DNA from 2 places in the Fluviicola sp. genome. Region 1 is predicted to be linked to the other one. Evidence: riboswitches for the same ligand, from Rfam matches in the RefSeq annotation. Region 1 holds a riboswitch; the other holds the start of a gene.
The links. Region 1 has a riboswitch for S-adenosylmethionine ahead of ABDW02_RS19130 (homocysteine S-methyltransferase family protein). Riboswitches for the same ligand answer to the same signal wherever they lie in the genome.
Positions count from the first base shown of each region.

Region 2: another riboswitch for S-adenosylmethionine. It lies ahead of metX (homoserine O-acetyltransferase); the one in region 1 lies ahead of ABDW02_RS19130 (homocysteine S-methyltransferase family protein).

Region 1 covers NZ_JBCNJT010000004.1:335,437-338,859, reverse strand. Annotated here, with positions in the region: gene metH (methionine synthase) at 1-1,311, opposite strand, end outside; gene ABDW02_RS19130 (homocysteine S-methyltransferase family protein) at 1,308-2,315, opposite strand; SAM riboswitch class I at 2,377-2,488, opposite strand; gene ABDW02_RS19125 (DUF5686 and carboxypeptidase regulatory-like domain-containing protein) at 2,603-3,423, opposite strand, start outside.
Region 2 covers NZ_JBCNJT010000001.1:989,656-993,078, reverse strand. Annotated here, with positions in the region: gene ABDW02_RS04115 (homoserine dehydrogenase) at 1-597, opposite strand, end outside; gene metX (homoserine O-acetyltransferase) at 599-1,654, opposite strand; SAM riboswitch class I at 1,806-1,943, opposite strand; gene ABDW02_RS04105 (L-serine ammonia-lyase) at 2,119-3,423, opposite strand, start outside.

The DNA.
Region 1 (3,423 bases):
GTAGTTGTTGCAGCTAAGAACTACCGAAACAATGTTCTTCCCGATATCGTGGACATCTCCTTTTACGGTGGCCATAATCACTTTTCCGGCAGAAGCTGACTTCCCGTCTTTTTCCGCATCGATAAAGGGCAAGAGGTAAGCCACGGCTTTTTTCATCACACGAGCAGATTTCACGACCTGCGGCAGGAACATTTTCCCGCTTCCGAATAAATCTCCTACAATGTTCATTCCATCCATCAGCGGGCCTTCGATTACCTGGATCGGCCGTGGGAACTGGTGCCTGCATTCTTCCACATCTTCGTCAATGAAATCTACGATCCCTTTTACCAAAGCATGTGCTAAACGTTCATTCACCGGGGCATTTCGCCATTCCAGGGAAACTTCTTTCTTCTTGTCTTCTCCCTTGAAATTCTCCGCAAAATCCAGTAAGCGTTCCGTAGCATCGTCTCTTCTGTTGAGAAGCACGTCTTCTACGTATTCCAATAATTCCTTGTCAATGTCGTCGTAAACCTCCAGCATGGAAGGGTTCACAATTCCCATATCCATTCCGTTTTTAATGGCGTGGTACAGGAATGCCGAGTGCATGGCCTCACGAACCGGGTTGTTTCCGCGGAAAGAGAATGAAACATTCGACACACCACCGGAAACATGTGCTCCGGGAAGATTTTCGCGGATCCATTTGGTGGCACGGAAGAAATCCAATGCGTTGTTGTTATGTTCTTCCATTCCCGTTGCAACCGGGAAAATATTCGGGTCGAAAATAATGTCTTCGGGTGCGAATTTGACCACATCTACCAAAATGCGGTAAGAACGCTCACAAATTTCGATACGCCTTTCGTAACTGTCTGCCTGGCCTTTTTCATCGAAAGCCATAACTACCGTTGCCGCACCGTAACGTTTGATCAGCTTTGCCTGGCGAATGAAATTTTCTTCCCCTTCTTTCAGTGAAATGGAGTTTACGATTCCTTTTCCCTGGATACATTGCAAACCGGCTTCGATAATTTCCCATTTGGAACTGTCGACCATGATCGGAACGCTTGCAATATCGGGTTCAGCAGCTATCAGGTTCAGGAATTTCACCATGGCTTCTTTTCCATCGATCATTCCTTCGTCCATGTTGATATCGATCACCTGCGCACCACCTTCCACTTGTTCGCGGGCAACGGATAGCGCTGCTTCGTAATCATTTTCCTTGATCATGCGCAAAAAAGCGCGCGACCCGGTTACGTTGGTGCGTTCACCGATATTTGTAAAATTACTTTCAGGTGTGATGGTAATGGCTTCTAAGCCCGATAAGCGTAAATGGTTCATGCGTTTGCTGTTTCGCTGATTTTTCTGGGTGAGTATTTAGCGGCAATTTCAGCCATCTTGCGAATGTGGTCCGGAGTTGTTCCACAACAACCCCCGATGATATTGATCAATCCTTCCTGCAGGAATTCCTCGATCTGGGTTCCCATCATTTCAGGAGTTTCATCGTACTGCCCGAATTCGTTCGGCAATCCTGCATTGGGGTGAGCGCTCACTGCAAATGGTGCCTGGTTTGCCAATACCTGCAGGTAAGGCCTCATAGCATCTGCCCCCAAAGCGCAATTCAACCCGATGCTTAAAAGCGGCATGTGGGAAACGGAAACCAAAAATGCTTCGGTGGTTTGCCCGGTTAATGTTCTTCCGCTTTGATCGGTAATGGTTCCGGAGATCATGATCGGTATCTGAATACCTCTTTCTTCGCTCAGTTCATCAATGGCAAACAAGGCTGCTTTGGAGTTCAGGGTGTCTGTGATGGTTTCCACCAGCAGGAAATCTGCTCCTCCGTCTATTAACCCGGTTGCCTGTTCTTTAAAAGCGGTTACCAGTTCCTGGAAAGTGATTGCGCGGAAGCCCGGGTCATTTACATCCGGTGACATGGAAGCCAGTTTGGTCGTCGGTCCCATGGAACCTGCAACAAAACGCGGTTTGTCCGGATTTTTAGCGGTAAACTCGTCACATACTTCCCTTGCAATTTTTGCTCCGTGGTAGTTGATGTCGTAAACGGCTTTTTCCAGGTGGTAATCTGCCTGTGCCACAGACGTTGCTCCAAACGTATTGGTTTCGATGATATCTGCACCGGCTTCCAGGTATTGTGCGTGAATTTCTTTGATGACATCCGGGCGTGTCAATACAAGAATATCGTTGTCGCCTTTCAGTTTATGCGGGTGATCTTCAAACCAACCTTTACGGAAATCGTCTTCTTCCAGTTTATAACGCTGGATCATAGTTCCCATCGCTCCGTCAAGGATGAGAATGCGCTCGTTTAATAATTGCCTGATGTCTTTCATAGCTTATTTATTGCTTTGCAAACTATGAAGTCGGGGAAGTAGTTTCGAAAAACTGCTTATATACTTATCTCTTCCCAATGGTTTCACCGGGATCGGATTTGGCACCTTTTCGTTCAAAACGGCAGGTTGCCAAGGTTTCACAGGGCCTGTCCCTCCACCTTTCTTCATAAGTTATCTCAAAGATCTGGTGCAAAGATAACCAGTAGATTTGATTTTAAAAAGGAATTGATAGAAAATTGGTATGGATGCGAGGCATCGCGTACCCACAAATTTTATTTTAAATCTGGTTAAAAATTGAATTTCATATTCCGGTCATCCAGGACGGCGAAGGAAATTTTACCGGTCCATCTGGGAGAAATGTGGTTTCCATCGGAGAAAACGCCATACAGACCGATTCTTAAACGTCTTTTCGAAAACTTGAAGTTACGCTCGATTCCGGCCAGCACTTCGTAATGCCTCCAGTTGTATTCTGCCACATACATAGCTCCGCATCCGAAAACCAAACCGATTCCTGTTTTCTTCATAAACGGAATTTTGTTCATGATGGATCCGTTGTCGTGGTGGATGAAATGGGCTTCGATGTAATAATCGCGGGAAGGAAGGGACGAATCCTGGTCCTGGAACGAGTACAAAGGATTGGAGAACCAGATCGGATCACTTCGGCGTTGGTACTTGAAATCGGCATCTTTCAGGCTCTTGGAGCTGAGGAATTTCCCGGATCTGATGTGATAGGAAGAGGTTCCTAAAGTTCCCAGCTGAAAGTTTTGGTATATTCCGACCAATCCGTATTCATGATCCACGTCACTGCCGAATAGTTTGGGAATTCCGCGCTGGTAATACACATAGACGGAAGGCCATTTGGAACCCAACACCACTTTTCGATGAGGTTCGCGCATGTATTTTTGCCCGGGTGTGTAGGTAACGGTGATTTCACCCAAAAGTGCCTGGTACCCGACAAAAGGTTTAAAATCGTCGTTGGGAATAACGCTGTCCAGGAAGCCCAGTTTTTTGTAGCCGTTGATGGAGCGCCGTTCGGAAAAGTCAAAACCGATGTCGACATACAAGCCGTTGATGTATTCCTGTGTTTGCCCGATATTCAGGGAAGTCG
Region 2 (3,423 bases), on a different contig from region 1:
TAACACTAATTTGTATTTGGCATCGAATCCATCCACATCCGAAGTCGGATCCAATTCGGCAAAGCCCAGGTCCTGTGCATTTTTAAGCGCTCCATCAAAAGATTCTCCTTCGCTTGTTTTCGTGAGAATATAATTCGTGGTCCCATTTACAATTCCGTTGATATTGGAAAGTGAATCGTTGTTGTAATATTCCTCCAGGTTACGGATAATCGGAATGGAACCGCCTACAGATGCTTCATACAGGAAGGAAACGTTGTTCTCTTTCGCCAGTGAAACCAATTCGTCCAGGTAATAAGCGATCAGTTTTTTATTCGCTGAAACCACGTGTTTCCCGGATTTCAATGCACGCGTCACGATCTCGTATGCGGCTTCGTAATCGTTGATCAATTCCACCACTACATTGATTTCTTCGTCGTTCAGAATGCGGTCTGCATCCGTACTGAAATAACCCGGATCAATGATGCGTTTCTTGCTTAAATCCTTAATTACGATGTGTTTGATCGAAGCCTGTAAAAGAGTGGTTTTGTTCAATACTTCGTATAATCCGGTTCCTACACATCCGAAACCGAATAATCCTATTGTGAGTTGTTTTTTCATCTTAGTTAATCTTTAAAAATTGTTTAATGTGGTTCGTTAAGGTTTCCGTTTCTACCAGAAATCCGTCGTGGCCAAAGTCTGATTGTAAGCGGACCAGCCTGGCATTTTGTAACTGATTTGCGAGTTCTTCCTGCTCTGCGACCGGGAATAAAAGATCCGAATCAATACCGATCACCAAAGCAGGCATGCGACATCGTTCCAACACGTTTTCATCCCGGTTCCGGAACACATTGTGTGAATCCATTGCTTTGGATAAATACCAGTAACTGAATGCATTGAAGCGTTTTGCCAGCTTTTCTCCCTGGTATTGCTGGTAGGAACTTGCTTTGAAACCGTCAAACCCGGAATGGTCTTCTTCGCTTTGAGTAATCCGGTAACCTTCGTAAGTGCGGTAACTCAACATCCCGATTGCGCGCGCAGCTTTCAGGCCTTCCTCTCCTCCATCGTGTTTTTTCGAATAAAATGTCTGATCGGCCTGGATTGCCATGCGCTGTGCTTCGTTGAAAGCAATTCCAAAGGGTGAATGTTTCAGGTTGGTTGCAATGGGAATAATGTGCTCTATTTTATCCGGGATGATTAATGACCATTCCAATAGTTGCTGTCCGCCTAAAGATGCCCCGATCAACACATGGATCCGTTCGATCGTTAATTCTTTGCGAACCAATTCCAATGCTGCTGCCATATCACGGATAGTCAGTACGGGAAATGCATCGAATTTTTCCTCTTCGGGAAGCTCTTCGCTCAAAGGCCCGGTAGAACCATAAGCACTTCCGGGAACATTTACGGCTACAATGAAATAGTCTTCCGGATCAAAACATTTTCCCGTTCCGAATAAATCGCCCCACCATTCCTGTACCCGGTGATTCCCCGTGAGTGCATGACACACCCAAACCACATTCGAACGGTCTTCATTCAGTGTTCCCCAGGTTTGGTAAGCCAGCGAAAGGTTCGATAATTTCTTTCCGGATTCCAAAAAGAATGCGGCGTTTGAAGAATAGATATGCTGGATTGGCTGCAAAGCCTGTTCGCTTTCACGAACTAAATACGTTGTTGACATGATAAAATATGTTGTAAATGAAAAATAAAGTTGACCGAAGAATTAACAACAGCAACAACAACACATTTGACCGGAAATAAAATTGAAAGAAGTTATCTGCCGCGGCAGATGAAAATAAGGCTTGTAAATTTTTGCTCTTTTCATAACACACTATTTATATTCGTCGGATACACTTTGTATCAAACTCGGAAGTTGGCACCGGTTTTCCAATCCCGACTGTTAGTGTCGTGACTTAAAGTTGGTTGCCAGAGGGTCAAAAAGTCCGTCTCTCGCCTCTTCTGTATAAACTACTTGTATTCTCGCTTAGAATTACGGCACAAAGATTCTTAAAAGAAATTGATAAAAGCAAATGCTAATGCAAGAAAAAATAAAAAAATGGTAATCTGAATGGAAATTGACGGGTCGTCAAATCCATCTCAAACCCACATCCACACTTACCAAATAGACACATGTCTATCCGTATTTTAGCACTCCGAAATATTCACCGGGATGTTCGTCGCCAATCCGCCGTCGGATGTTTCCTTGTATTTCTCATTCATATCCAAAGCGGTTTCCCACATGGTTTTGATGACCCCATCCAACGAAACTTTTGCTGTATCCGGATTTCCCTGTAAAGCCAACTGGCAAGCCGTAATTGCTTTGATTGCTCCCATCGTATTCCGTTCGATGCATGGAATCTGCACCAATCCTCCGATAGGATCACAAGTCAAGCCCAAATGATGTTCCATCGCGATTTCCGCAGCCATCATGGCCTGATCCGGATCACCGCCCAAACATTCTGTCAAAGCTGCAGCAGCCATTGCGGAAGAAACACCGATCTCTGCCTGGCAACCGCCCATTGCAGCGGATATGGTGGAGCGTTTTTTGAAAATACTTCCGATCTCGGCAGCAACTGTCATGAAACGGATAATATCTTTATCTTCTGTTCCGCCTGCGAAACAAACGTAATACATCAATACGGCTGGAATAACGCCCGAAGCTCCATTTGTAGGCGCTGTTACCACTCTTCCGAATGCTGCGTTTTCCTCGTTTACCGAAAGGGCAAAACAGCTTACCCAGTTCAGGGTATTTTGGAAAATATTACTGGTCGACTGAATTTGTTTGATGAAATCCTTTGAATCTTTACAGGCAATTCCGTTCAATAAGCGCCGGCTCATTTCATAAGCGCGTCTTTTCACATTCAACCCTCCAGGAAGTGTTCCCTGCGTGTTTACTCCTCTGTAAACACATTCACGCATCACATTCCATATTTCCAGGCACCCGGCAAAAGTTTCTTCCTGGGATCTCCAGGTCAATTCATTGCGCAAAACGATTTCAGAAATACTTACTCCCTGCTCGTCGCAATACCTTTTCAGGTCTGCAGCCGTTTCAATCGGGAAAGGTAATTGCACGGCATCTGCCGATTGGGTTTCTTCCTCGCCTTCTTTTACCACGAATCCGCCACCAACGGAGTAATACGTGTGCGATTCCTGCGAACCGTCCATCATAAAAACGGTTAATGTCAGCGCGTTCGGATGACCGGGTAATGATTTATCAAAATGAAAGATCAGGTCTGTTTCGGGGTCAAAAGTAATGACGTGCTCCCCGCAAATTTCCAGTGTTTTTGTCAGATGGATCCGTTCAAATTTCGGATCGATGGTATTTACAGCAATGGTAACGGGATCTTCCCCCATTAATCCCAACAGAACAGCGATATCCGTTCCGTGTCCTTTACCTGTTTTAGCCAGGGATCCGTACAAATCCACATGAATTCGTTTGATTTCGCTGAT